Regions from separate parts of the Streptomyces sp. NPDC015125 genome, predicted to be linked through region 1. Evidence: riboswitches for the same ligand, from Rfam matches in the RefSeq annotation. Region 1 holds a riboswitch; the other holds the start of a gene.

Region 1 (14,397 bases):
AGGTCTAGTCCACTCACCGGGTGGATCACCCGCGGATCCTCCGGGTGGCTCACGCGTGGCTCCTCCGGGCGGATCACCCGGGGGGAACCGCCCGAAGGCCCGAAGGCCTGCGCCTCCGCGAAACGGGGGGTGGTGTAGACCTTGTAAAGGCCGCGGGGGAGACTCGGTAGCGGACGCGGGCACGACCCGCTGTCATGCCGTTGGAGGGGGACCCCTGAGACGGTGGGGCGGATGCCCCGGCAAGCACGGACTTTCAGGACAAAGGGCGGTAAACAGCGGTGCAGCGGCGGTACTTGAGCCTGGCGGCGGTCATCACCACCACCATGACGCTGACTCTTACCGGCTGCGGCAGCGGCTCCGGTAGCGGCGACGACGTCACTCTCAAACTGATCGCGGCGGACTACGGCGACAGCCAGTCCAACAGCTCCCAGCACTACTGGAACGAGCTCGCGCGCGCCTACGAGAAGAAGCACCCCGGCACCAAGATCGATGTCAAGGTCTACAGCTGGACGGACGTCGACAAGAAGGTCGCGGACCTGGTCAAGGCCGGCCACGCACCCGACCTCGCGCAGATCGGCGCCTACGCCGACTACGCCGCCAAGGGCCAGCTCTACGGTGTCGACAAGCTGCTCAACGTCACCACCCAGGCCGACTTCAGCCCCTCCCTCGCGGAGGCCGGCGAATACAAGCGCGTCCAGTACGGCATGCCCTTCGGCGCCAGCACCCGGCGGCTCTTCTACAACAAGAAGCTGTTCACCCAGGCCGGCATCACCTCCCCGCCGCAGAACTGGGACGACATAGCCCACGACGCCCAGCTGCTGAAGGACCACGGGGTCAAGATGCCCTTCGCGCTGCCGCTCGGCCCGGAGGAGACCCAGGCCGAGACGATGCAGTGGATGCTCAGCGGTGGCGGCGGTTACACCGACAGCATCGGCAAGTACACGATCGACTCGCCGGAGAACGTCAAGACCTTCAGCTGGCTGAAGAACAACCTCGTCGGCAAGGGCCTGACCGGCACCGATCCGGCCAAGCTCAACCGCAAGGACGCCTTCCAGGGCTTCGTCGACGGCAAGGTCGGCATGCTCAACGGCCACCCCACCCTGATGAAGCAGGCCGCGGCCAAGGGCATCGACTACGGCAGCGTCGAACTGCCCGGCGCCAACGGCAAGGCCAAGGCCACCATGGGCGTCGCCGACTGGATGATGGCGTTCAAGCAGGGCGGCCACCGCGCCCAGGTCGGCAAGTTCCTCGACTTCGTCTACAGCGACAAGAACGTCGAGAAGTTCTCCGGCGACTACGGCCTGCTGCCGGTCACCACCTCCGCCTCCGAGGCGATGCAGGCCGACGACACGTACACCGAGCTGCACGGCTTCCTCAAGCAGCTCCCCAACGCCGAGTTCTACCCGGCGAACAAGACCTCCTGGCCGCTGATCTCCAAGACGGTCAAGGCGAAGATGGGCGCCGCGGTCGACCCCAGGGGCAACCCGTCCGGGGTGCTCACCGACATCCAGAACACCGCGGACGCGGCGGACAACACCGGCGAATGACGGTGGCGGCGCGGCTGCGCGGACAGGCGGGCGGGCCGGGGCGGGGGCCGAGGCCGGGGTCGGGATCGGAGTCGGGGTCGGGCTCGGCCGGCGGGCCCGGTCCGGCCCGGGCGAGGGGCCGGGCCTGGTCCGACCGTGCGCTTATCGTGGAAGCGTGATGACGGACGGCGCGGGCGGCACGGGCGATATGGAGGCCGTGGGCGGCACGGGCGATGCGGAGGCCGTGGGCGGTCCGGAAGGCGCGGGCGGCACAGGCGGTCCGGCCGGTTCGGGCAGTCCTCCCGGGGCCGGTGCGAGCGCCGCGGGGCTGACCGCCCGGGACGAGGCGGTGCTCGCCGTGGAGCGCCGCTCCTGGCCGGGCCCCGGCCCCAAGGAACGCGCCATCCGCGAACAGCTCGGCATCTCCCCGACCCGCTACTACCAACTCCTCAACGCGCTGCTGGACGACCCCCGGGCGCTCGCCCACGACCCCGTCACGGTCAACCGTCTGCGCCGCGTCCGGGACGCCCGCCGCGCCCGCCGCTGACGCGGGCGCCCGCCGCGCCGTCTAGATGCGCCCGTGCACCCTCCCGGCCCTCGCGGAGGTGCCCCCGCCGCCCGCCGCTCGCCGGTAGGGTCGGCGCCATGGGCAGCCCCCCGAACGCCGCGCCGCACTCCCCGCCGCCACCCGGAGCCGTACCGACCCCGCGCACCCCGGCCGGCCGCGACGGCCTCGCCGCGCTGCTGGCCCACCCGGAACGCGCCGTCATCGCCCTCGACTTCGACGGCACCCTCGCCGATATCGTCCCGGACCCGGAGAAGGCCCGCGCCCATGAGGGCGCCGTCGCCGCCCTCGGCCGCCTGGCGCCCCGGCTGCGCGCCGCCGCGGTGATCACCGGCCGCCCGGCCACCGTCGCGGTCCGCCTCGGCGGCTTCGCCAAGGCGCCGGGCCTGGACCATCTCACCGTCCTCGGCCACTACGGCGCCGAGCGCTGGGAAGCCGCCACCGGCACCGTCCACGCGCCCGCCCCGCCCCCCGGCGTCGCCGCCATACAGGCCGAGCTCCCCGGCGTCCTGGATGCCTCCGGCGTCTGGCACGGCACCTGGGTCGAGACCGCCATCGAGCGCAAGGGCGGCCGCGCCATCGCCGTCCACACCCGCCGCGCCACCGACCCCCAGGGCGCCTTCGACCAGCTGCGCGGCCCGCTCACCGCGCTCGCCGAACGCCACGGCCTGATCGTCGAGCCGGGCCGCCTCGTCCTGGAACTCCGCCCGCCGGGCATGGACAAGGGCGTCGCCCTGGCCGACTGGGTCCGCGAGACCGGTGCCACCACCGTCCTCTACGCCGGTGACGACCTGGGCGATCTGGCGGCCTTCGCCGCCGTCGAAAAGCTGCGCTCCGACGGCCTGGGCGGTGTCCTGGTCTGCAGCGGCAGCAACGAGGTCGCCGAGCTGGCCGACCGCGCCGATCTGGTGGTCGACGGCCCGACCGGAGTCGTCGCACTGCTCGCCGCCCTGGCCGACCGGCTGGACTGAGGGGAGGCACCTGGTGTCCTGAGCCGGAAGTCCTCCGCAGCAGGTCACTGGTCGCCGTCGCCGTCGCCGTCGCCGTCCCCGCTCGCCGTACGCCGCGACTCCTCGACGATCCGCTGCAGAGCCGCCGCGTGCGCCTCCAGCGCCGTCCGCCCGCCGTCGCTGAGGTTCACCCAGGTGCGGGGGCGCTTGCCGACGTACCCCTTGCGCACCTCGACGTACCCGTGCGACTGCAGCGTACTGATCTGTTTGGACAGGGCGGAGGGGGAGAGCCCCGCCGACTCCTTCACCCAGGCGAACTCCGCCCACTGCACGCCCGCGAGCAGCGACACGATCGTCAGCCGGGTGGGGTCGAGGAGTACGGGGTCGAAGTCAGCGTGTGCCATCGAGTGCGCTCGCTCCTGTGCGATGGCCGCCGCGCACGGCGACCGAGAGGAGCGCCCGATGGCAGTGCGGCCCGAACAGGGCCAGGGCGCCGCCGATCACCGCACCCACCGCGGTCCGCCAGTACGGCACGGCGAGGTGCCAGTGCGGTTGCAGCAACTGAACGGCGAGGCCGGCCAGGACCACGGCAAGCAGCGTGAGCAGCGCGTAACGGCGGAAGCGCCCGGAAGTCTCCTGCCTGCGCGTCCGGACGGGCTGACCCAGCAGAGCCGAGCCCTTGCGGGTGTTGAGCAGCGCGACATAGCCGACGCCGAGTGCCCCGTAAGCCGCCGAGGACCAGCCGGCCGCTCCCTCTCCGAAGAAGTCCGGGGCTGCGAAGAGCGCGCCGAACACGACTCCGAACAGTACGTACACCCACCGGGCGTTGGTGGCCGAGCCGTGCGCCTGGTCCCGGTGCCGGTCGATGTCCCTCAGTGCGCGGGCTGCTTCGTCTGCCGAAGGGCGGGGGCCCTTGGGGTCGGATGGCGATGACGCTGACGACATGGCTACCTCCTCGAAAAATACTGGTTGCTCCAGCAGAATCATTTTCCTGAGAGGAAACTAGTTGCCCAGGATTGGTTCGTCAACAGGGCGTCAGCTCCTGGGCCTTGTGGTGTTGCCGCCCGCGATCCAGACGAAACGCCCCGACGGGCACCCGGGGCCGGCCCTTGCGCGGCCCCGCTCGGAACTCCCCGCCGTTCCGGAACGCGACCGGATCGGCATGCCCGCCCGTCAAGACGGCCGTCGCCGACGACCCTTCAGGAGGCGTCCCGCCCCGGGGTCTCCTCCCCCAGCGCCTTCAGCGCCCGCAACTGCTCCAGGAACCACTGCGCCGGCGGCAGCGCCGTGGCGGCAGCGGCCAGCCGCGCCGTGCGCTCGCCGCGTTCCCAGGCCTCCATCGTCAGCGCCTTGTGCAGCGCCCGCGCGGTGTCGCTCACGTCGTACGGATTGACCGTGAGGGCGTCCTCGCCCAGCTCCTCATGGGCGCCGGCCTCCCGGGAGAGCACCAGCGCACAGCCATGGTCGGAGACCACCGGGATCTCCTTCGCTACCAGATTCATCCCGTCCCGGATCGGGTTGACCAGTGCCACATCCGCCAGCCGGTACGCGGCCAGCGAGCGCGCGAAGTCGTCCTTCACATGCAGCACGACCGGTCGCCAACTCTCCGTTCCGTACTCGGTGTTGATCTCCTCGGCGAGCCGTCCGACCTGCGCCGTGTACTCCCGGTAGACGGCCAGGTCCTGCCGCGACGGATAGGCGAAGGCGATGTGCACGACACGCCCGTGCCACGACGGGTGCTCCGCCAGCAGCTCCCGGTAGGCGAGCAGCCCCCGCACGATGTTCTTCGACAGCTCGGTCCGGTCCACCCGGACGACGGTCTTGCGCGCCGTCCCGTCGGGCCCCGTGCCGATCTGCTCCCGCAGGGCGGCCAGCCGCTCGTTGACGTCCGCCTGCTGCGACCGCTCCCGCAGGAACCCGGCGTCCGCCCCGAGCCCGTGCACACCGATCCGGGTGTCGCCCGTGCCGCCGACGACCTCGGTGCAGCAGTCGGCGAACGCGTCCGCCCAGCGACGGGTGAGGAACCCCAGCCGGTCGGCGCCCAGCATCCCCTGCAACACCTGCTCGGCGATGTCGTCCGGCAGCATCCGGAAGTACTCCGGCGGTGCCCATGGCGTGTGCGAGAAATGCGCGATCCGTACGTCGGGCCGCAGCGCCCGCAGCATCCCCGGAACCAAGGACAGGTGGTAGTCCTGCACCAGCACCGCCGCGCCCTCGGCGGCCTCGTCGGCGAGCGCCTGGGCGAAGGCGCGGTTATAGGCCTCATACGACGCCCACTGCGCCCGGAACTCCGCATCGAAGACCGGCTCCAGCGGTGTTTGGTACAGCATGTGGTGGACGAACCACAGCACGGAGTTCGCGATGCCGTTGTAGGCGGCGGCATACACCTCGGCCGGGATATCCAGCATCCGGACGCGCTGCCCGCCGGTGTCACCGGGCTCCAGCGCACCACCCGTCCGCCGTACGGCCTCCCGGTCCCCGTCGCCCAGGGCGGCGCACACCCACACCGCGTCGGTTTCGGGCCCGATGGCCGACAGCCCGGACACCAGCCCGCCCCCGCCCCGCTTGGCGGTGAGCGTGCCGTCCTCCGTCAGGCCGTAGGAGACCGGCCCGCGATTCGACGCGACAAGAACCTCGGCACCCGCTGGGGCCGCACTGCGCTCGGAGACCATGTCGCGACAGTAACCCGCGACAGATCCGCGCAAACGTACGGAAGCGGCCAAGAGGCGCGGGTCCGGGTGGGCTCCTCAGTCGTCTCCCGGTGGGAATGCGTGGACCGGCCACGACGGTTCACCCTCGGCGGGCTCCGGGTGCGCGCAGCCGAGACGATCGCCCCGGCTGCGGTTGATGCGCAACGAGTCGTCCAGCGCATCCGTCAAGCAGCAGGCCAGGAAGCGCAGTTCGGGCGCCGTGGTCGGGGTGTCGCGGAGGAGGGCACGGGCGTGCCTCAGGAGGATCTCGCCGGATGCGAGCTGGGCGTGTTCAACGGCGTTCGCCTGCCGGGTGACGGGGCCGTCTCCCTCGGAGAGCAGGTAGCACGGCTTCCCCTCCGGGCTTGACCAGGGAAGCAGGCGCGGACGCGCAGGAGGCGTCATGGCGACTCCAGTTCTCTAGAGAAGTTGGACCGCTACTCATTGAAGCGAAGTGGATGCATGGCGTCAACTGCTTCTCTAGAGATGCTGGGAGGTGGGGGCGGGCGGTGATGTCGTGGCGCTCGAACAGATCTCTAGGATGTCTAGAGATCGCCAGGAGGGATGCGTCGTCATGGCCGCACAGGAGAGCTCGTCGCCCAAGTACCGCCGGATCGCCGACGCTCTGAAGCGGGCGATCGCGGAGGGGGAGTTCCGGCCCGGAGACCGGCTTCCCGGGGAGAACGAGCTGATGGACCGGCACGGCGTGGCACGGATGACGGCGCGACAGGCGCTCGGTGTGCTCACCTCGGAGGGGCTTGCCGAGGCCCGCAAGGGTGCCGGGGTCTTCGTGCGGGCGTTCCAGCCGATCCGGCGCCGTGGTGTCCCGCGTCTGGCTCGGGAGCAGTGGGGTGAGGGGCGTTCGGTCTGGTCGGCCGATGTGCCCGACCGTGACCTGGTGGTGGACGAGGTCACCGTGGACGAGGAACCGGCAGCCGAAACCGTCGCGGCGCAGCTCGGGACAGAGCCTGGAGGCGCTGTGATCGTGCGGCGCCGCCGGTTCGTGCTCGACGGCAAGCCGGTGCTCCTCTCCACCTCCTATCTTCCCGCCGCCCTTGTCGCGGGCTCGGCAATCACGCAGCCGGACACCGGGGCCGGTGGGACATACGCCCGGCTTGCCGAGCTGGGTGCGGCTCCCGCCCGTTTCAGGGAAGAGGTGCGGTCACGCATGCCGACACCGGAGGAGACCGACCGGCTGCGCCTTCCGGCGGGTACGCCCGTCACTCTCATCAGCCGGATGGCCAGGACGGAAGACGGGCGCACGGTCGAGGTCAACGAGATGATCCTCGACTCGTCCGCCTACGTGCTGGAGTACGACTTCGACGCCTGAGCGCTCACGCCGCGCGAGCGCTCAGGCCGCCCGCCGCTCCGCATACTCCGGGATTTCGGCCATCGGGGGCCGCTCCTCGGTGTCCACGTCCGTCGTACGGGGGACGAAGCCGTCGTCGCCGCGGTCGAACTGGGTGAGGCGGGGGCGTACCAAGTGGCCGCGGGTCAGGCGGAGTTGTGCGGTGCGGTAGATCGCGGCGGCCATCCGGCCGAGCGCCTGGCCGTCCTGGTGGCGGTGTTTGCGGACGCCGACGTCCACCTGGGCGAGGGCGTCGAGGCCGACGGTGTGCAGGGCGTCGACGAGCAGGCCGAGCTCGACGCCGTAGCCGACGGGGAAGGGGAGGCGCTCCAGGAGGGAGCGGCGGGCCGCGTACTCGCCGCCGAGCGGCTGGACGAAGCCGGCCAGCTGCGGCCAGTGGAGATTGAGGAGGGGGCGGGCCACCAGCTCGGTCACCCGGCCGCCCTGCCCGGCCCCGGCGCCCTCGGTGCCGGTCTCCAGGGGGCGGTCGTACATCGCCTTCACGAACTGGACGTCCGGGTCGGTCAGGAGCGGGCCGATGATCCCGGAGACGAAGGCAGCGGAGAATTCGCGCAGGTCGGCGTCGATGAAGCAGACGATGTCGCCGGTGGTGGCCAGCAGGGAGCGCCACAGCACCTCGCCCTTGCCGGGGACGGCGGGCAGCCGCGGCAGGACGCTGTCGCGGGGGACGACCCGGGCGCCGGCCGCCGCGGCGACCTCGGCGGTGCGGTCGGTGGAGCCGGAGTCCAGCACCACCAGCTCATCGACGAGCGGGACCGCGCCGGTCATCAGCTCGGCGCGGATCACCGACACGATCGCCCCGACGGTGGCCTCCTCGTCGAGCGCGGGCAGGACGACGCTGACCGTACGGCCCGTCTGGCGCTTGGCCTCCAGTAGCTGCCCCAGCGGGCGGTCCGCGGCGGACCAGGAGCGGCTGCTCAGCCAGCCCTCCACCTCTTCCAGCACGTCTACGACTCCTCGGTCGCCGCCGGTGGGCGGCCTCTGTGATCCATCTCGCGGTTCGGACGACTATCTCAACCGTCAGTGCCTTCGGTTACAGTCTTGAACAACGCGGATGACCGTCGCATGTCGGGGTCCGCGCCACAAACGCCTGGGTTTCGGCCCAGCGCCATACCGCTCATCCAGAGGGGCAGAGGGATACGGCCCGTTGAAGCCCCGGCAACCCTCCAGCCGGTCTTGCCGCAAGGACGCTGACGTCCCGCGCGCGAGGCTCCCGGCTAGGGAAGGTGCCAAATCCGTCTCGTGGCGAGATTCGTCGCGAGGAAGATGAGGAGAAAGGGCCTCGCCTCCATGGCTGTGCAAGTCACCGAAAACACCCCCACCGTCGCTCTGGGCCCCGCCGCAGCCCTGTCCTGCCGCGAGTGCGGACAGCGCTTCGCGCTCGGCCCGATCTTCGCGTGCCAGGAATGTTTCGGGCCGCTCGAAGTCGCGTACGACCTGCCGAGCGGCGACCCCGAGGGCCTGAAGAAGCAGATCGAGGCCGGTCCGGACAACATCTGGCGCTACGCCCCGCTGCTGCCCGTCCCCGCCGACGTGGCCGACAAGCCCAACCTCAACCCCGGCTTCACCAAGCTCGTCAAGGCCGACCGGCTCGCCGCCGAGCTGGGCGTCACCGGCGGGCTGTACGTCAAGGACGACTCGGGCAACCCGACGCACTCCTTCAAGGACCGCGTCGTGGCGATCGCCGTCGAGGCCGCCCGCGCCTTCGGCTTCACCACCCTGTCCTGCTCCTCCACCGGCAACCTCGCCGGTGCGGTCGGTGCCGCGGCGCGCCGCGCGGGCTTCCAGTCCTGCGTGTTCATCCCGCACGACCTGGAGGCCGGCAAGGTCGTCATGGCCGCGGTCTACGGCGGTGACCTGGTAGGCATCGAGGGCAACTACGACGACGTCAACCGCTTCTGCTCGGAGCTCATCGGCGACCCGCTGGGCGAGGGCTGGGGCTTCGTCAACGTCAATCTGCGCCCCTACTACGGCGAGGGTTCCAAAACCCTCGCGTACGAGATCTGCGAGCAGCTGGGCTGGCGGCTCCCGGACCAGATCGTCATCCCGATCGCGTCCGGCTCGCAGCTCACGAAGATCGACAAGGGCCTCAAGGAGCTGATCGCCCTCGGCCTGGTCGAGGACAAGCCGTACAAGATCTTCGGCGCCCAGGCGGAGGGCTGCTCGCCGGTGTCCACGGCCTTCAAGGCCGGGCACGACGTGGTGCGCCCGCAGAAGCCGAAGACCATCGCCAAGTCGCTGGCGATCGGCAACCCGGCCGACGGCCCGTACGTGCTCGACATCGCCCGCCGCACGGGCGGTGCCGTCGAGGACGTCAACGACGAGCAGGTCGTGGACGCGATCAAGCTGCTGGCCAGGACGGAAGGCATCTTCGCGGAGACCGCGGGCGGGGTGACCGTCGGCGTGACCAAGAAGCTGATCGAGGACGGTGTGCTGGACCCGTCCCTGACGACCGTCGTCCTGAACACCGGCGACGGCCTCAAGACGCTGGACGCGGTCGCCCCGACCTCCGGGCCCACGGCCACGATCCGTCCGGACCTGGACGCGTTCCGCGCGGCCGGCCTGGCTCGCTGAGGCCGCCGGCCCCGTCCGCGCACGGGGCCGCGCCACCATCCGCCACGAGGCCGCCGGCCCGTCCGCCACGAGGCCGGGCCACCGTCCCCGAACTCGTACTCCGCAATACCCGGAAGGCAGAACCATGAGCGTGAAGGTCCGCATCCCCACCATCCTCCGCACGTACACCGGCGGCCAGGCCGAGGTCGCCGCCCAGGGCGCGACCCTCTCCGAGGTGATCGCCGACCTGGAGCAGAACCACCAGGGCATCGCGGCCCGTGTGCTGGACGACGCCGGCAAGCTGCGCCGCTTCGTGAACGTCTACGTCAACGACGACGATGTGCGCTTCGAGCAGGGCCTGGAGACGCCGACCCCGGACGGTGCGGGCGTTTCGATCATTCCCGCGGTGGCCGGAGGCTGCTGATTTGCGCCAATTCTTGGCCTGCTTGACCGGAATTGCCCCGTCCGCCAGAAAGCGGACGGGGCAATTCCATGTTGTGAAAGGAGATACCATTGAGGTGATACCCCTCCGCTATAGCGCGTGCGTGTGCCGAACGCATATGAGATCGCGATCAGTTGTGTCCAAAGTGTGGGCAACATTTGTCGCTTAGGTGAGCTATGCCCGGCCCGACTTGCCCGGGAGAACCGGGATTTCACCGCATATTGCCGATTCTCCGGCCCCAGATTTCTCGTCCGATTGACCTGTTGCGCTGGGCATCTGTGCAGATACATTCAGCGGCGGTCGACGCGTTCCGGCGCACACCCCACAGGGCTTTCGCGGGGTGAGGTCTGACCCGGGTCCGCGGAGTGCGGTCCTGCGCAAGGGCCAGTAATAGGGGAGTTAGGCATGGCTCAGGGCACCGTCAAGTGGTTCAACGCGGAGAAGGGGTACGGCTTCATCGCGGTCGACGGTGGTGCGGATGTTTTCGTCCACTACAGCGCGATCCAGATGGACGGTTACCGCACCCTTGAGGAGGGTCAGCGAGTCGAGTTCGAGATCTCGCAGGGCCAGAAGGGGCCGCAGGCGGACATGGTCCGGGTGGCCGGCTGAGGCGCCGACCGACTGCTGCGTAGTGAAGGCCCGTACCCGTGAAGGGTGCGGGCCTTCTGCTGTCTGCTGCCCGATCCCCGATGCCCGATCCCCGATGCCCGATGCCGCTGTCGGCGGACGGCGGACGGTGGACGGCCGGGCAGGCGGGTCGGCCCCGGGTGGCCTGCGCTCACCTGTCATCCACCCGTCACTCCGGCGCCACCCCGATAGGGGGCATCTTCGAAGCCGCCTTGCACTCAAGGGGTGCGAGTGCTAATCATTGCGTTAGCACTCTCCCAGTGAGAGTGACAAAGAAGGACCGGGTCGGTGAGGCCCGTGGGCCGGTGGGGCAAGGAACCACACAGGTCTGCAGGTCGTCCGTCGCGGGCGCCAGCGCGGTCCGGAGAAATCCTTCCCCAAGCTCTCAACTGCGTTCGAGCAGGGGAGACCCCATTAGTCCGGGAGGACCACTTCACATGGCCAAGATCATCGCGTTCGACGAGGAGGCACGGCGCGGTCTCGAGCGCGGGATGAACCAGCTCGCCGACGCCGTCAAGGTCACCCTCGGCCCCAAGGGCCGCAACGTCGTCCTCGAGAAGAAGTGGGGCGCCCCCACGATCACCAACGATGGTGTATCCATCGCCAAGGAGATCGAGCTCGAGGACCCGTACGAGAAGATCGGCGCCGAGCTGGTCAAGGAGGTCGCGAAGAAGACGGACGACGTCGCCGGTGACGGCACGACGACCGCGACCGTCCTGGCCCAGGCTCTGGTCCGCGAGGGCCTGCGCAACGTCGCCGCCGGCGCCAACCCGATGGCCCTCAAGCGCGGCATCGAGCGTGCCGTCGAGGCCGTCTCCGCCGCCCTGCTGGAGCAGGCCAAGGACGTGGAGACCAAGGAGCAGATCGCTTCGACCGCCTCCATCTCCGCCGCTGACACCCAGATCGGCGAGCTGATCGCCGAGGCCATGGACAAGGTCGGCAAGGAAGGCGTCATCACCGTCGAGGAGTCCCAGACCTTCGGTCTGGAGCTGGAACTCACCGAGGGTATGCGCTTCGACAAGGGCTACATCTCGGCGTACTTCGCGACCGACATGGAGCGCATGGAAGCCGCGCTCGACGACCCGTACATCCTGATCGTCAACTCGAAGATCAGCAACGTGAAGGACCTGCTCCCGCTCCTGGAGAAGGTCATGCAGTCGGGCAAGCCGCTGCTGATCATCGCCGAGGACGTCGAGGGCGAGGCCCTGTCGACCCTGGTCGTCAACAAGATCCGTGGCACCTTCAAGTCCGTCGCCGTCAAGGCCCCGGGCTTCGGTGACCGCCGCAAGGCCATGCTCGGCGACATCGCCATCCTCACCGGTGGCACCGTCATCTCCGAGGAGGTCGGCCTCAAGCTGGAGAACGCCGGTCTCGAACTGCTCGGCCGCGCCCGCAAGGTCGTCATCACCAAGGACGAGACCACCATCGTCGACGGTGCCGGCGACAGCGAGCAGGTCCAGGGCCGGGTCAACCAGATCCGCGCCGAGATCGAGAACAGCGACTCGGACTACGACCGCGAGAAGCTCCAGGAGCGTCTGGCGAAGCTGGCCGGCGGCGTGGCCGTCATCAAGGCCGGTGCCGCCACCGAGGTCGAGCTCAAGGAGCGCAAGCACCGCATCGAGGACGCCGTTCGCAACGCGAAGGCGGCCGTCGAAGAGGGCATCGTCGCCGGCGGTGGCGTGGCCCTGCTCCAGGCTTCCTCGGTCTTCGAGAAGCTCGACCTGGACGGCGACGAGGCCACCGGCGCCAACGCCGTGAAGCTCGCGCTGGAGGCCCCGCTCAAGCAGATCTCCGTCAACGGCGGCCTTGAGGGCGGCGTTGTGGTGGAGAAGGTGCGCAACCTGCCCGTGGGTCACGGCCTCAACGCCGCGACCGGCGACTACGTCGACATGATCGCCGAGGGCATCATCGACCCGGCGAAGGTCACGCGCTCCGCGCTGCAGAACGCCGCCTCCATCGCGGCGCTGTTCCTCACCACCGAGGCCGTCATCGCCGACAAGCCGGAGAAGGCCGCTGCCGGCGGCGCTCCGGGCGGCATGCCGGGCGGTGACATGGACTTCTGATCCCTCGCGGATCAGACACCGGTCCTCCCGGACCGCACGTCCAGACGTACGTCGGGGCGGCACCCTCCTCCCAGGGGGTGCCGCCCCGGCGGCGTTTCCACGGGTGCCTCCGGCCGGTGCGGTTCAAGGGCGGAGGGCCGTGGTCCTGGCTCAGGTGCCCACGGTCGGGCCATATGAGGGGTCCGGTGTGCTCCTCCGCGGCCGGCGCGAGCATCGCCGGATGTGGTGGGAGACCGGGAGCGACGGGCAGCCTCAGCCTCAGCTGCGAGCCAGGCCGCTCAGGTCCTCGTGGCCTACTCCCGGTGCGCTCAGCGCCAGCCAGCCGTGGCCCCGTATCTGCGTGTCGGCGCCGATACGGGTGGGGTCCACCGACAGCTGGCGGCAAGCGGTGGTGGCGTCCGCTGTGCCCGCGTTGGGCTCGGCCTCGTCACACTCCGCATCGAAGTGCACATCGTCGACGAGCAGGTCTTCCCACGGCAGTGGCTCACCGACCCACTCGGGAACGTCCTCGCGCGCGTACCGGCGCCGGATGCGTCCCTGCTCGGCGACCACCCAGATGTTTGATCCACCCGCTGTGTCCTCGAAGAACATCTGGGCTTCGCCGCACTGGGCGCTCAGCCGTTCCACCGCGCTCATCCAGTCGTCCCAGTCGATGCCGACCGCGTCCTCCAGGTTCCCGGTGATCAGTCGCCAGCCGTCGAGTTCCGGCGTGACGAACACCGGTACTGCTCCTGGCCGGTAGGGCAACTGTGCTACGTCCGCCCCTTCGCTGAGTGTCACAGGGAAGCGGTCGTGCAGGTCCAAAGCCGTGAACAGGCCCTCATAGCGCTCGCCCGGCACCGCGTACCACCAGCTGTCCGAGAGAACCGGAGAGGGCTTCTCGTAGCAGGACTTGAGGAGAGCCCGACGTGCCAGCAGCATCCGGTCGTGCTCGCTCAGACGGTCGGTGAATCCGGCTTCCAGCAGGGCGTCAAGCCTGTTCTCGATCATGAGCCAGGAGCATAGGGCGACAGGATGTCGCCGCCGGTCCGGGGTGTGTGCCGCAGACCGGATCGAGTCGCCGACCCCGTTGCGCGCCGTCGGCCCCGCATGCCGCGGCCTCTGCTTACGCCGTGGCCCCAGCGGCCCCGGTCGCCCCTATGGCGCGCCGTAGGGCCGCGCCTGTTCCGTGGGCCGTGCCCGCTTCGTGGTGCCCCTATCGACGGCGGACGATGAGGCAGCCCGCGAGGCACAGGGCCCCCGCCACGGACAGCAGCACGGCGCCGCAGAGGGTGGCCGGTGCGGGCGGGGCATCGCGGTCGAGGGTGCTTTCGAAGACGGCGTGGACCACCAGGACATGGCCGTGCGTCGCGGGCAGCGGCGGGAATGGGGGCGGTGTCTCGCCCCACAGGATCAGTCCCACCCCGCCTACGGTCAGTACGAGAGCCGTGAGGGCCACGATCAGCCTGGCGCGCCAGGGGCGCTGTAATCGGATCAGCATGGCGTCGACCCTACTGACTGCCACTGACTGCCGCGCCACGGTGCGGCAGGATCACGGTCGGCCGGCGGCGGCCCCACTGCGGCTGGGTGCCGGTGGCCGTGCGACCGCGCGCAAATGCTGCACGCGGGCACG
Region 2 (14,397 bases), on a different contig from region 1:
TCTTCAGCCCGCACAGCTGGCAGCCGCTGTCCCTGGCCGTCGGTGGCGCGCTCGCCTTCCTGGGCGTGGTCTTCGGCTGGTGGCTGCTGTACTTCTCCTTCCCGGTGATCCTCGTCGGCCTCTTCGGCTGGGTCTTCGAGTACTACCGCGGCGAGAACCGCACGCAGTAACCACGGCGCATGGCGCTCTGGCGGGCCCGGACACCTCAACAGGTGTCCGGGCCCGCCTCGTTTGGAGGCCGGGAGCAGACCCGTTTGCAGTCCTCCAGCGCGCTGGGACAGGTGATTCTTCATATTTTTGGGGCATGAGTCACAGACCTCGAACCCGGACGGTGCTGAGCTGCGGCCTCCTGCTCGTGCCCCTTGCGGTGAGCGCCACCGCGTGCGGGGGCTCGGATTCGGAAACGCTCTCCGGCACTCCCTACGACGCGGCCGGCCAGATCACGGCCAACACCCCGGACGGCACCAAGAAAGCGGACCCCGACAAGCCGCTGGAGGTGTCCGTCAAGGGGGACGACGCGCGGATCACCGACGTGACCGCCACCGATACCACCGGACGCTTCGTGCGCGGCGAGCTGAGCGCCGACGGCAGGCACTGGCGCACCACGGCGCCACTGGCCGCCGGCAGCCGCTACACGGTGCGGGTGAGCACCGAGGAGGAGGACGGTTCGCCCGGCCGTAAGACGCTCGTGGTCAACACCCGGGACGCCGACGGCCAGTTGACCGCCACGTTCGGCCCGAAGGAGGGTGAGTACGGCGTCGGTCAGCCGGTCACCGCGGAACTGAGCCAGCCGGTCAAGGACCAGAAGGCCCGGGCCATCGTGGAGAGCGCCCTGAAGGTCGACTCCATGCCGCGGGTCCAGGGCGCCTGGCACTGGGTGGACGACAAGAAGCTGCACTTCCGCCCCAAGGAGTACTGGCCCGCGCACGCCACCATCTCGGTGCACAGCAATCTGGCGGGCCTGAAGGTCGCCAAGGGGCTCTACGGAGGCCCGTCCAAGCCGGTGAAGCTCACCACCGGTGACCGCGTGGAGGCCATCACCGACGCGGCGACGCACCAGATGACGGTGCTGCGCAACGGTGAGTCGATCAACACCATCCCGGTCACCACCGGCAAGCCCGGCTTCTCCACCCGCAACGGCGTCAAGGTCGTCCTCGGCAAGGAGAGCTTCGTACGGATGCGCAGCTCGACGGTCGGCATCGCCGCCGGGAGCGGGGACTCCTACGACCTGCCGGTCCACTGGGCCACCCGGGTGACCTGGAGCGGTGAGTACGTCCACGCCGCACCCTGGTCCGTCGGATCACAGGGCGCGGCGAACGTCAGCCACGGCTGTACGGGCATGTCCACCAGCAACGCCCAGTGGTTCTTCAACACCGTGCGGGTCGGTGACATCGTCAAGGTCGTCAACAGCGGCGGCGACACCATGACGCCCTTCGACAACGGCTTCGGCGACTGGAACATGCCCTGGCAGGAATGGCGCGAGGGCAGCGCGCTCAAGAGCAAGGCCGACACGACCACAGGAGCCGCCGGGCGCGTCCAGAACCCCGCCGACGACGCCCGGCTGCGCCCGAAGTTCTGACGCCGCCCAGCGGCCGCTCAGGCCTGTACGAGGTTCCTGCGGCGCAGCAGGCCGGCCAGGGCGTCCGCGAAGGCCACCGGGTCCAGCGGATGCGTCACCGCGGCATCCGCCCGGCTCCAGGTCGCCAGCCAGGCGTCCTGGGGGCGGCCGATCAGCAGCAGCACCGGCGGGCACCGGAAGATCTCGTCCTTGATCTGCCGGCAGACGCCCATCCCGCCCGCGGGTGCGGTCTCGCCGTCCAGCACGCAGACGTCGATGCCGCCCTGCTCCAGGGCCGTGAGGACGGCGGGCGCGGTGGCGCACTCCAGGATCTCGATCTCCGGGACATCGGCGGCGGGGCGTCGGCCGGCCGCCAGCCGGACCTGCTCGCGGGTGCCTGCGTTGTCGCTGTAGACCAGCACCGTGGCAGTCGCCTGCATCGTTCCTCCACGCTTCGTAGCGGCACAGCATCGGGTGGGGCGGATGCTACTCCCGCGGCGGGTGTCCGCAGGAGGGGTTGAGCGGATCCAAGATCTGCCCGACGGGCCGTCAGGACCGGCTCCGGCGGGGCCGGCGGTCGTCGGCCACCCGGTACGTCCCCCCTTCGGGCGACCTTCGAAATTGGGCCGTACGAGCAGGGCATACGTCCTTGACACACCGAACGGCACCCCCCGGAGTGAGGGCGGGATAAGCGACCGACATAATGTCGGTCGTGGCGACAGCAACGACAGTAGAAACCGGGCACGCGCACCCGTCGGTCAATCGGCCGAACCTCACCAGCGTCGGAACCATCATCTGGCTGAGTTCCGAGCTGATGTTCTTCGCGGCCCTCTTCGCGATGTACTTCACCCTTCGTTCGGTGACCGGATCCGAGTATTGGAAGGAATCCGCCAGTGCGCTGAATCTTCCGTTCTCCGCGACCAACACCACGATCCTGGTGCTCAGCTCTCTGACCTGCCAGCTCGGCGTTTTCGCGGCCGAGCGTGGCGATGTCAAGAAGCTCCGGGCCTGGTTCGTGGTCACCTTCATCATGGGTGCGATCTTCATCGGCGGTCAGGTCTTCGAGTACACGGAGCTGGTCAAGCACGAGGGCCTGTCGCTCTCGTCCGGCCCGTACGGCTCGGTGTTCTACCTGACCACCGGCTTCCACGGACTGCATGTGACGGGCGGTCTGATCGCCTTCCTGCTGGTCCTGGGCAGGACGTACGCGGCCAAGAGGTTCACCCACACGCAGGCCACCGCGGCCATCGTCGTGTCCTACTACTGGCACTTCGTCGATGTCGTCTGGATCGGCCTCTTCGCCACGATCTACCTGATCCGGTAACCGGTCCGACCGGTACCGCATATCAGACAGACATAGCCAAAGCATCGACGCAGAAGATCCTGACACCGGGGTAATCCGTGAAAAAGCTCTCCGCACGACGGCGCCATCCGCTGGCGGCGCTCGTCGTCCTACTCTTCGCGCTGGCGGTCACTGGGGGGCTGTACGCCGCGTTCGCGCCGGCGGACAAGGCTCAGGCCGATGACACCGCCCAGTCTCTTGCCGTCAAGGAGGGCAAGAAGCTCTTCGCCGTGGGCTGCGCCAGCTGCCACGGCACCGGCGGTCAGGGCACCTCCGACGGTCCGAGCCTGGTCGGCGTCGGCGCCGCAGCCGTGGACTTCCAGGTGGGCACCGGCCGGATGCCGGCCCAGCAGCCCGGCGCCCAGGTGCCGCGGAAGAAGAACATCTACACCAACGCCCAGATCGACCAGCTCGCGGCCTATGTCGCGTCGCTGGGCCCCGGCCCGAGCGTGCCGTCCAAGGAGCAGTACAGCGCCAACGGTGCCGACATCGGCAAGGGCGGCGAGCTGTTCCGCACCAACTGCGCGCAGTGCCACAACTTCACCGGTAAGGGCGGCGCCCTGACCGACGGCAAGTTCGCACCGACGCTCGAAGGCGTGGACCCGAAGCACATCTACGAGGCCATGGAGACCGGCCCGCAGAACATGCCCTCCTTCGGTGACGGCTCGCTGTCGAAGGAGAACAAGAAGGACATCATCGCGTACCTCGGCGCCGTCAACGGCGATGATTCCGAGAGCCCCGGCGGCCTCGACCTCGGCGGTCTCGGTCCGGTCAGTGAGGGTCTCTTCGGCTACATCTTCGGCCTGGGCGCGCTGATCGCGGTCGCCATCTGGGTCGCAGCCCGGACTACGAAGGCCAAGAAGTCATGAGCGAGACTGGACGACACGAAGACGTGCCAGAAGAAACCCTTCCCAGTGAGCGGGAGACGGCTCACGAAGGAGCGGTGGCCACGGCGGAGAACCCGTTCGCCGACCCGGGCCTGCCGCCCCACGAGCACCGCGCCCAGGACATCGACGAGGGGGCCGCCAGGCGCTCCGAGCGCACCGTGGCGCTGCTCTTCGTGGTGTCGATGATCGCCACGGTCGGCTTCATCGCCTCGTACGTGGCGATCCCGATCGACAAGATCGTCTACATCTGGCCGATCGGTCACATCAGCGCGCTGAACTTCGCGCTGGGTCTGACCCTCGGTGCGGCCCTCTTCTGCATCGGCGCCGGCGCGGTCCACTGGGCCCGCACGCTGATGTCCGACGAGGAGGTCGCCGACGAGCGCCACCCGATCGAGGCGGCCCCGGAGGTCAAGGCCAAGGTCATGGCGGACTTCGCACAGGGTGCGAAGGAGTCGCAGATCGGCCGCCGCAAGCTGGTCCGCAACACGATGTTCGGTGCGCTGGCGCTGGTGCCGCTCTCCGGTGTCGTCCTGCTGCGTGACCTCGGCCCGCTGCCCGGGAACAAGCTGCGCACCACGAACTGGAAGAGGGGCGTCCGGCTCGTCAACCAGTCCACCAACCTCCCGCTGCGTCCCGAGGACATCGCGGTCGGCTCCCTGACGTTCGCCAAGCCCGAGGGCCTGGAGGAGAACGACGAGGAGTTCGCCGAGAAGATCGCCAAGGACGCCCTGATGCTCGTGCGGATCCAGCCGCAGGACATCAAGGACAAGCACGAGCTGTCCTGGTCGCACGAGGGCATCGTGGCGTACTCGAAGATCTGCACCCACGTGGGTTGCCCGATCAGCCTGTACGAGCAGCAGACGCACCACGTGCTCTGCCCGTGCCACCAGTCGACGTTCGACCTCTCTGACGGCGGTCGGGTGATCTTCGGTCCGGCCGGACACGCCCTGCCGCAGCTGCACATCACGGAGAAGGACGGCTTCCTGGAGGCCGCAAGCGGCTTCGAGGAGCCCGTCGGCCCGAGTTTCTGGGAGCGCGGATGAGTAACGAGACAACCGCGACCAGCACACGCCGTGGCCCGGCGCCACGGGGCGAGCGGATCGCGGACTGGGCGGACGGCCGACTGGGCATCTACAGCCTGGCCAAGTCCAACATGCGCAAGATCTTCCCGGACCACTGGTCCTTCATGCTGGGTGAGGTCGCGCTCTACAGCTTCATCATCATCATCCTGACCGGTGTCTATCTGACGCTGTTCTTCCACCCGAGCATGGCCGAGGTGACCTATCACGGTTCCTATGTGCCCATGCAGGGAATCCGGATGACCCAGGCCTTCGAGTCGACGCTGGACATCAGCTTCGACGTGCGCGGCGGCCTGCTCATCCGCCAGATCCACCACTGGGCCGCGCTGGTCTTCCTGGCCGCGATGATGGTCCACATGATGCGGGTGTTCTTCACCGGCGCCTTCCGCAAGCCGCGCGAGGTCAACTGGCTGTTCGGCTTCCTGCTGTTCGTGCTGGGCATGTTCACCGGCTTCACCGGCTACTCGCTCCCCGACGACCTGCTCTCCGGCACCGGTGTGCGGTTCATCGAGGGCGTCATCCTGGCGATGCCGCTGGTCGGTTCGTACCTGCAGTTCTTCATCTTCGGCGGGGAGTTCCCGGGGCACGACATCATCCCGCGGTTCTTCACGGTGCACGTCCTGCTGCTGCCGGGCATCATGCTCGGCCTGCTGGTGGCGCACCTGATCCTGGTCTTCTACCACAAGCACACCCAGTTCCCGGGTGCCGGCAAGACCAACAACAACGTCGTGGGCATGCCGCTGCTGCCGGTCTACATGGCCAAGGCCGGAGGCTTCTTCTTCCTGGTCTTCGGTGTGATCGCCGCGATCGCCGCGGTCGCCAGCATCAACCCGGTGTGGGCGATCGGCCCCTACCGGCCCGACCAGGTCTCCACCGGCGCCCAGCCCGACTGGTACATGGGCTTCGCCGAGGGTCTGGTGCGTGTCATGCCGGGCTGGGAGTGGAACTTCTGGGGCCACACCGTCAACTTCGGTGTGCTGATCCCGATCCTGATCTTCCCGCTGGTCCTGGTCGCGATCGCCGTTTACCCGTTCGTCGAGTCCTGGGTCAAGGGCGACAAGCGCGAGCACCACATCCTGGACCGCCCGCGCAACGTCCCGACCCGTACCGGCTTCGGCGTCGCCTGGCTGATCGCGTACTTCGTGATGCTGATCGGTGGCGGCAACGACCTGTGGGCCACCCACTTCCACCTCTCGATCAACTCGATCACCTGGTTCGTCCGGATCGCGTTCTTCGTCGGGCCGGTGCTGGGCTTCATCGCCACCAAGCGGATCTGCCTGGGTCTGCAGCGCCGTGACAAGGACAAGGTGCTGCACGGACGCGAGTCCGGCATCATCAAGCGCCTGCCGCACGGTGAGTTCATCGAGGTCCACGAGCCGCTCGACCAGGAGCAGCTGCACGTGCTCACCCAGCACGAGCAGCCCGCGCCGCTCGAACTGGGCCCGGAGGTCGACGAGAACGGCGTGGAGCGCAAGCTCTCGCGCTCGCAGAAGCTGCGCGCCAAGCTCTCCAAGAGCTACTACGGCGAGGACAACGTCATCGCCAAGCCCACGGTCGAGGAGTACAAGGAGATCACGAGCGGCCACGGCCACCACTGATCACCTCGGCGCCTCGTAGCGCACCGTAGGAGTACGCCACCCAGAGGGCCCCGTCTCAGCACCGGACGGGGCCCTCCGGCGTGCCCGGCGGCTCGATAGGGTGAACGCACAAGCAGGAGACAAATCAGGAGTGTGGACCATGAACGTTGCGACCCCCCTCGGCGGCGACAGCGTGGCGGCCCACACCTGGCCGGGCATCCTCAACGCCCTGCTCGACGGCCGTGACCTCGCCGCGGAGGACACCGCCTGGGCGATGGACAAGATCATGCGGGGAGAGGCGGGCGACGCCCAGATCGCCGGCTTCGCGGTGGCGCTGCGGGCCAAGGGCGAGACCGTCGCCGAGATCTCCGGGCTGGTCCGGACCATGTACGAGCACGCCCGGCTGATCGAGGTGCCGGGACCGAGCGTGGACATCGTCGGCACCGGCGGCGACGGCGCCAAGACCGTCAACATCTCCACGATGTCCTCGATCGTGGTGGCCGGCACCGGAGCCAGGGTCGTCAAGCACGGCAACCGCGCGGCGTCCTCGGCCAGCGGCGCCTCCGACGTGCTGGAGAAGCTCGGCGTCAATCTCGACCTCACCCCGCAGCGGGTCACCGAGGTCGCCCGGGAAGCGGGCATCACCTTCTGCTTCGCGGTGAAGTTCCACCCCGCGCTGCGGCACGTCGCCAACGCCCGGGGCCAGCTCGGCATCCGTACGACGTTCAACGTGCTGGGCCCGCTGACCAACCCCGCGAAGGTCCGCGCCCAGGCGACCGGAGTCGCGGACGCCCGGATGGCGCCGATCCTGGCCGGGGTGCTCGCCGAGCGCGGCTCCTCGGCGCTGGTCTTCCGGGGCGACGACGGCCTGGACGAGCTGACCACCACCGCGACCTCCCGGGTCTGGATCGTCCGGGACGGCACGGTGCGCGAGGAGGCCTTCGACCCGCGCGACGTGGGCATCGACCTGGTGCCGGTGGAGGCGCTGCGCGGCGCCGACGCGTCGTACAACGCGGAGGTGGCCCGTCGGGTGCTGGACGGGGAGACCGGTCCGGTGCGCGATGCGGTACTGCTGAACTCCGCGGCGGCGCTGGTCGCGCTGGAGCCCTCCGACGCCCCACTGGCGCAGCAGATCCGGGCCGGGATCGACAGGGCCGCCGCCGCGATCGACTCCGGGGCGGCCCGGCAGGCGCTGGAGCGCTGGGTGACCGCCAGCAACACCTGAGCGCCCGGTGACGCAGAGTGTGACGCAAGCCCCGTTCCGCCATCCGGACCGGGGCTTGCGTGATGTTGCCCGTATGGCATGATTCTGCGCAGGTCACGAGTGACAGCGATGCAGGCCCCGGCCCGCTGTCCGGCAACCCTCCTTCCGTGGCGGGGTGCCCCGGGTGATGACCAGGCCGTAGGCAGCGAGGTCTGCGGCAAGCGCGGATCCCTCGCCAGGGATCCTGGTCCCCGAGGGAGAACTTCCGTGAATCAGCGAATGCGATAGGGCTCGACGGCCCCTTTCCCGCATCCCCTTTTTCTTTCCGCTGCGGCGCCGCGCCGTGCGCCCTGCGCGCACCTGACGCGCTCTGCCCCGCAGCGAATTCACTTACTTCTTACGGGAGTTCGCCATGTCCGTTTCCGCCGTTGCCGCCGACCGCTCCGTCTGTGCCCCGCTGCCCGTCCTCGGCCGGGACGTCCGCGTCCCGCTGGTGACCGGCGGCGAAGTCGACTACGCCGCGCTGGACTACGCCGCCAGCGCCCCCGCGCTGCAGCGGGTCTGGGACGACGTGGCGGCCTACGCCCCGTACTACGGCAGCGTGCACCGCGGCGCCGGGTACCTCTCGCAGCTCTCCACCGACCTCTTCGAGAACAGCCGCCGGACCATCGCGGAGTTCCTGGGGTGCGGAGACGAGGATCAGGTGGTCTTCACCCGCTCGACCACGGACTCCCTGAACCTGCTCGCCTCCGTCCTCCCGCAGGACACCCGGGTGTTCGTCTTCGAGACCGAGCACCACGCCTCGCTGCTGCCGTGGGAGCAGCGCGCGGACGTCACCGTCACCTACCTCAACGCGCCGCGCACCCCGCAGCAGGCGGTGGACACCCTGGAGAAGGCGCTGGCCGAGCGCGACCCGTACGGCCCGGCGCTGGTCTGTGTGACCGGTGCGTCGAACGTGACCGGTGAGCTGTGGCCGGTGCGCGAGCTGGCGGCCGCCGCGCATGCGCACGGCGCGCGGATCGTGCTGGACGCGGCGCAGCTCGTCCCGCACCACCCGGTGAACATCACGGAGCTGGACGTCGACTGGGTCGCCTTCTCCGGCCACAAGCTCTACGCCCCGTTCGGCGCCGGTGTGCTGGCCGGCCGCGCGGACTGGCTGCAGGACGCCGCCCCGTATCTGGCCGGCGGCGGCGCCAGCCGCAAGGTCTCCCGGCGCACGGACGGCGGGGTGGACGTCGAGTGGCACACCACCGCCGCCCGTCACGAGGCCGGTTCGCCCAACGTCATCGGCGCCTACGCCATCGCCTCGGCCTGCCAGGCCCTGACCGAGGCCGGTTTCGAGGACCTGGCCGCCCGCGAGCAGGCGCTGATCACCCGGGTCCGGGAGGGCCTGGCCGAGGTGCCCGAGGTGAACGTGCTCTCGCTCTTCGGCGAGGACGCGGCGCGGGTGGGCGTCTTCTCCTTCGTCGTCGAGGGCTGGAACAGCTCGCACTTCGCCGCGGCGCTCTCGGCGGAGTACGGCATCGGCGTCCGCGACGGCCTGTTCTGCGCACACCCCCTCGTCCGCACCCTCCTGGGCAGCGAACCGCAGGACCCGGGAGAGTGCGGCGCCCCGGAGGCGGCCCCCGGCGAGCGCTCCCTGAACGCCATCCGCGTCAGCCTTGGCGTGGGAACGCCTGATGAGCATGTCGACCGCTTCCTCCGCGCGGTCAGGGAACTGGTCACGAACGGCGCCCGTTGGAACTACCACACGGAGGACGGCCGTTGCGTGCCCGCGCGAAGCGCGGTTTGAATCCCACGTTTTTTGTCTGCGGCGCCGTGGGGGTTGCTCGCCGGTCCGCTGCGCTTTGCCTCTGGCCCACGTTTTTGGCTTTCCCGCCGTTTCGCCTGGCGGCGGGCGGGGTTCGCTGCGCTTGGCCTCGGCTCGTTTTCGGCTTTCGCGCCTGCGCCTGGCGGCGGGTGTTGCCGCTGCGCGGGGCGGGTCCGCTGCGCGGGGCTGTTGGGGTGCGGTGACGGGCCTGCGCGGGTGGGTGTCCGGACTGCTTCGCTTTACGTCCGGACACCCACCCGCTCCGGCCCGTCCCCTCCCGTTGGGGGGGTGGGAAGGAGGCCGGTGGGGGTGAGTGTGGCTGGTCCGATGCGCGTCGTGGACGTGGGGAAATGGCCGTGGGCACAGGGAATCGCCATGGCACAGGGAAAGAGCCATGGCATGGGGGGAGGGAGTGGGCTGTGATCGACGCCCGCCCCCACCCACGTTCACTTACTCACCCACGGGAGGGGACGGGTCGGAGGGGCAGGGGTGTGGGACGTAAAGCGAAGCAGTCCCACACCCCTGCCCCGGAGGCCCGTCACCGCACCCACCGCCCCGCGCAGCGGACCCCGCCCGCCGCTGGGGGTACCTCCCACGCCCCTTAGGCAGTGGGGGAGCAACGGCGAGCAGGCCAAAAACGGGCCGAGGCAAAGCGCAGCGGAACGGCCCCGCGCAGCGGACCCGGCCCGCCGCCAGGCGCAGCGGCGAGCAGCCTCCACGGAGGGAAAGCCAAAAATGGGCCGAGGTAAAGCGCAGCGGACGGGCCCCGCGCAGCGGACCCGCCCGCCGCAGGCGCAACGGCCGGCGCACCGCGAAGCGGGCGCAAAACGGCGAGACCCCCCACGGTGGGAAGCCGAAAACGTGGGAAGAAAAGAAAACGCTACGCGTCGAGCCCAATCGCAAACGCAGCCTCAAGGTCATGCTGCGAATACGTGCGGAACGCAATATGCGTCTCCGTGGAGGCGACGCCGGGGACCTTGCTGATGCGGCCGGGGATGACGTCCGCGAGGTCGTCGTGGGCGGCGACCCGCACCATGGCGATCAGGTCGTGGGCCCCGGTGACCGAGTAGACCTCGCTGACCCCTTCCAGCGCGGCGATCTTCTCGGCGATCTCCGGGATCTGGTCCACGTTGGTCTTGATGAGCACGATCGACGTGATCACGGCTGGCTCTCTCCCTTGGTCGCCCGGTCATCTCCCCTGGTGGCCCCCACACTATCCCTCCGGTAGCGGGCCCAGGCGTACAGGAAGCCGAGTGCGAAGCCGATGACATGGGCGAGGTAGGCGACGCCGGGACCGCGGGGGTCGTCCTGCGCGGCCTGCCACTGCAGGACGAACCAGAACAGCAGCACGATCCAGGCGGGAAAGCGCAGCGGCAGGAAGAAGAGGAACGGGAAGACGCTGGTGACCCGGGCCGTGGGGAACAGGAAGAGGAAGGCGCCGAGGATGCCGGAGATCGAGCCGGAGGCGCCCACCAGGGTCTGCCCCGAGGTGGCGTGGGCGGCCGCGTAGCCGAGCAGCGCCAGGTAGCCGATGATGAGGTAGAAGGCGGTGAACGGCAGCCTGCCCATACGTGCTTCGGTCATGGCGCCGAAGACGTAGAGGAACAGCGCATTGCCGAGCAGGTGCAGCCAGCTGCCGTGCACGAACAAGGCGGTGAGCGGGGTGATCAGCGCCCGTAGCGAACCGCTCCACAGCTCCAGTGGGATCACGCCCCACCGCTCGAAATACGCGGTCTGGGCCTTGAGCAGGGCCTCGCCGGTGCCGTATATCCGGTTCAGGCCCGAGGCGGGGCCGAGCACGAAGACCGCGCAGCACAGGCCGATCAGCACATTCGTCATCCGCGAGCACACCGCGGCCAGCGACCGCGTGGGGTGCGGAGGGCGGGGGAGGAGACCGGACGAGCGGGGAGAGCGGGGTGAGGGGGCCGGCGCCGTCATGAGGTGATCATGACCCAATGCGGGCAATCGGGACAGAGTGCCTCGCCGCGTCCCGGCACCTGGGCGGGCCCGCACCGCCACCCCATCAGGCCGTAGGGTTACAGGCAGTACTTTGCGTACTTCCGCGATCCGACGGCGCACCGCGTGAACCGCGCAGCAGCACGACACCGATGAGCACGAAAGAGGACGACACGATGGCTGTTCCCCTGCCGACGGACGGGACCCGGTGGCGCTGCACGCTGTGCGGCAACCTCACGCGGTTCGACGTGACCCGCCGGTCCAAGGTCGTGGAGTACGTCCACCTTGACCTGGCCGGGGCGCCGACGGTGGAGGAGCGCGAGGTCCTCAGTGAGAGCATCGAGTCCGTGCGCTGCCGCTGGTGCAACGCGGTCGACCAGATCGAGCTGGTCGACCGTCCGGGCGCGAACGCCTGAGATCGGAGCGATGCAGCCGTGGTGGACCGTCCAGAGGGGGAGCCGGGGGCCCAGCGTGACGACGCACCGGAGAGTGCGGCCGACGATGTGCTCGACCGTCCGCTGCCCGAGGGCGTGCGGCGCCGGGTCGTGGCGCTCACCGCGGAGTCGTTCGGCGCGCTGACCCTCGCCGAACTCCCGCCCCCGCTGCGGCAGTACGCCCGGTTCACCCCGACTCGTCGGGCCAAATTCGCCGGAAATGCGATGGCCGCGGCGCTGGAGAGCGACGCGGTCTTCCGGCAGCGGATCGCGGGCAAGCTGCGCGAGGCGCAGTCGGAGCTCGCCGCGGCGCTGGAGCACGGCACCCCGCCCGCGGCCGCGGATCCGCTCGATGTCGCGGCGGCCGCCTATGTGCTGCGCCCCGAAGGCTGGGTCAAGCTCGTCGCGGCGGCCGGTGAGGAGGCGCAGCGGGCGCGCGCCGAGCGGGCCGGCGAGGAGGCCGAACGCGAACTGACCAGGCTGCGCGAGGAGCTGGCGCAGGCGCGCGGCGAGGCCCGCACGGAAGCCGACCGGATCCGGGTGGACCTGGACGCCGTCCGCAAGGAGAACGAGTCGCTGCGGCGCAAGCTGCGCAGCGCGCTGAGCGACGTCAAGCGGGGTGAGGCCGCGGTGCGCAAGGCCGAGGCCGCCATGACGGACGTTCGGGACCGGGCGGCCACGGAGAAGACCGCCGCGGACAGTGAGGTGCGCCGGCTCAAGGCCCGGATCGCCGAGGCGGAGACGGCGTTGGAGACCAGCCGGCGCTCCGCCCGCGAGGGCCGCAGCGTCGAGGACATGCGGCTGCGGCTGCTGCTCGACACGGTCCTGGACGCGGCGCAGGGGCTGCGCCGCGAACTGGCGCTGCCGCCGGCCAGCGTCCATCCGGCGGACACCGTCGAGGCGGTCGCGCCGGGACGGATGACGCCCAAGGACATCGCGACGCGGGCGCTGTCGGAGATGGACCCGGCGCTGCTCGACCAGCTTCTGGCGCTGCCGCAGGCGCATTTGGTGGTGGATGGCTACAACGTCACCAAAACCGGCTATCCGACCATGCCGCTCGACAAGCAGCGGCTGCGCCTGCTGGGCGGCCTCGCGGTGCTGGCGGCGCAGACCGGTGCGGAGATGACCTGTGTCTTCGACGGCGCGGAGCTGGCGGCGCCGGTGCTGCTCGCACCGCCGCGCGGAGTCCGGGTCCTGTTCAGCAAACCGGGCGTAACGGCCGATGAACTGATTCGTCAACTGGTTCGGGCCGAACCGCCCGGCCGACCGGTCGTCGTGGTCTCCACGGACCGGGAAGTGGCCGACGGGGTGGCGAAGGCCGGGGCGCGGCCGGTGGCATCGGCCCTGCTCCTCAAGAGACTTGCCCGGACCTGACGCCCTGCCCGCGGCCGCCCCACCGGAAACCCCGAAATCGCCGACGAACCGTCTCTGAGCGTCAATTGACGCTCACAGGCTGTGTGATGTTGGTAAAGGATGGGGCTGGTGGCGCAGAATTTTTGCCTGAGGATTTGAAGCGATCACAGCTCGGTTACTAAGGTCAGGCCCGAACCTCCATGAATCTGATCATCCAACCGGGATGAACCGTGGAGGTACCGCCGAGTCCGCGGCGTTCACGCGGAGCCGGGGTCTCACCCCCCCCACTTCCCGGTAGGCGGCTGGAGGAAGAAGGAGCTCGCCCCCGTGGCGTCCCACCGTCGACCCAAGCAGCCGAGCCGTACTCGCGTGACCGTGCTCACCGCCACCGCCGCGGCGGCCGTCGCCCTTTCGTCCCAGGCCGCCCAGGCCGACCCCCATCAGTCGAAGAAGGACGTCAAGTCCGAGGTCGACAAGCTGTACAACGAGGCCGAGCAGGCCACCGAGAAGTACGACGGGGTCAAGGAGCAGCAGGACAAGCTCCAGAAGGAGGTCGACGACCTCCAGGACAAGGTCGCCCGCGGCCAGGGTGACCTCAACCAGATGCGCAAGGGCCTCGGCGCCGTCGCCTCCGGCCAGTACCGCAGCGGCAGCATCGACCCCTCGGTCCAGCTGTTCCTCTCCGGCGACCCGGACACCTACCTCGAAAAGGCCGCCACCCTCGACCAGTTGAGCGGCAAGCAGGCCGACCAGCTCAAGACCGTCGCGGACAAGCAGCGCCGGCTCGCCCAGGAGCGCGCGGAGGCCTCGGCCAAGATCAAGGACCTTTCCGAGACCCGTAAGGCGCTCGGTGACAAGAAGGACGAGATCAAGGGCAAGCTGGCCGAGGCGCAGCAGCTGCTCAACAAGATGACGGCCAAGGAGCGGGCGGCCATGCAGGCCGAGGAGAACCGCGCCAACCGCAGCAACTCGCGGGTCAACCTCGGCGATGACGTGCCGGCTTCGCAGCGCGGCGCGGCCGCCCTGTCCGCCGCCCAGTCCAAGATAGGTTCGCCGTACGTCTGGGGCGCCACCGGCCCGTCCTCCTTCGACTGCTCGGGGCTGACCTCCTGGGCCTACCAGCAGGCCGGCCAGTCGATCCCGCGTACCTCGCAGGCACAGGCCAACGCCGGTACCCGGATCGGCTCGCAGAGCGCT

Evidence for each region. Region 1 has a riboswitch for S-adenosylmethionine ahead of thrC (threonine synthase). Riboswitches for the same ligand answer to the same signal wherever they lie in the genome.
Region 2: linked by a shared signal. The riboswitch ahead of ACF088_RS33060 (aminotransferase class V-fold PLP-dependent enzyme) and the one ahead of thrC (threonine synthase) in region 1 are both predicted to bind S-adenosylmethionine.

What each region holds. Positions count from the first base shown of each region.
Region 1 covers NZ_JBIBVF010000009.1:149,196-163,592, forward strand. Annotated here, with positions in the region: gene ACF088_RS21120 (ABC transporter substrate-binding protein) at 324-1,547, shown strand; gene ACF088_RS21125 (DUF3263 domain-containing protein) at 1,735-2,073, shown strand; gene otsB (trehalose-phosphatase) at 2,172-3,062, shown strand; gene ACF088_RS21135 (winged helix-turn-helix domain-containing protein) at 3,107-3,445, opposite strand; gene ACF088_RS21140 (hypothetical protein) at 3,432-3,986, opposite strand; gene ACF088_RS21145 (trehalose-6-phosphate synthase) at 4,241-5,713, opposite strand; gene ACF088_RS21150 (hypothetical protein) at 5,789-6,136, opposite strand; gene ACF088_RS21155 (GntR family transcriptional regulator) at 6,306-7,061, shown strand; gene ACF088_RS21160 (glucosyl-3-phosphoglycerate synthase) at 7,083-8,045, opposite strand; SAM riboswitch class I at 8,215-8,373, shown strand; gene thrC (threonine synthase) at 8,391-9,674, shown strand; gene ACF088_RS21170 (MoaD/ThiS family protein) at 9,799-10,077, shown strand; gene ACF088_RS21175 (cold-shock protein) at 10,501-10,704, shown strand; gene groL (chaperonin GroEL) at 11,160-12,785, shown strand; gene ACF088_RS21185 (hypothetical protein) at 13,044-13,775, opposite strand; gene ACF088_RS21190 (hypothetical protein) at 13,981-14,265, opposite strand; gene ACF088_RS21195 (hypothetical protein) at 14,317-14,397, opposite strand, start outside.
Region 2 covers NZ_JBIBVF010000022.1:125,678-140,074, forward strand. Annotated here, with positions in the region: gene ACF088_RS33020 (cytochrome c oxidase subunit 4) at 1-170, shown strand, start outside; gene ACF088_RS33025 (Ig-like domain-containing protein) at 305-1,579, shown strand; gene ACF088_RS33030 (hypothetical protein) at 1,597-1,998, opposite strand; gene ACF088_RS33035 (heme-copper oxidase subunit III) at 2,262-2,882, shown strand; gene ACF088_RS33040 (c-type cytochrome) at 2,960-3,769, shown strand; gene ACF088_RS33045 (Rieske 2Fe-2S domain-containing protein) at 3,766-4,830, shown strand; gene ACF088_RS33050 (cytochrome bc complex cytochrome b subunit) at 4,827-6,464, shown strand; gene trpD (anthranilate phosphoribosyltransferase) at 6,604-7,668, shown strand; SAM riboswitch class IV at 7,760-7,877, shown strand; gene ACF088_RS33060 (aminotransferase class V-fold PLP-dependent enzyme) at 8,060-9,439, shown strand; gene ACF088_RS33065 (Lrp/AsnC family transcriptional regulator) at 10,338-10,619, opposite strand; gene ACF088_RS33070 (rhomboid family intramembrane serine protease) at 10,616-11,296, opposite strand; gene ACF088_RS33075 (hypothetical protein) at 11,590-11,829, shown strand; gene ACF088_RS33080 (NYN domain-containing protein) at 11,848-13,221, shown strand; gene ACF088_RS33085 (NlpC/P60 family protein) at 13,528-14,397, shown strand, end outside.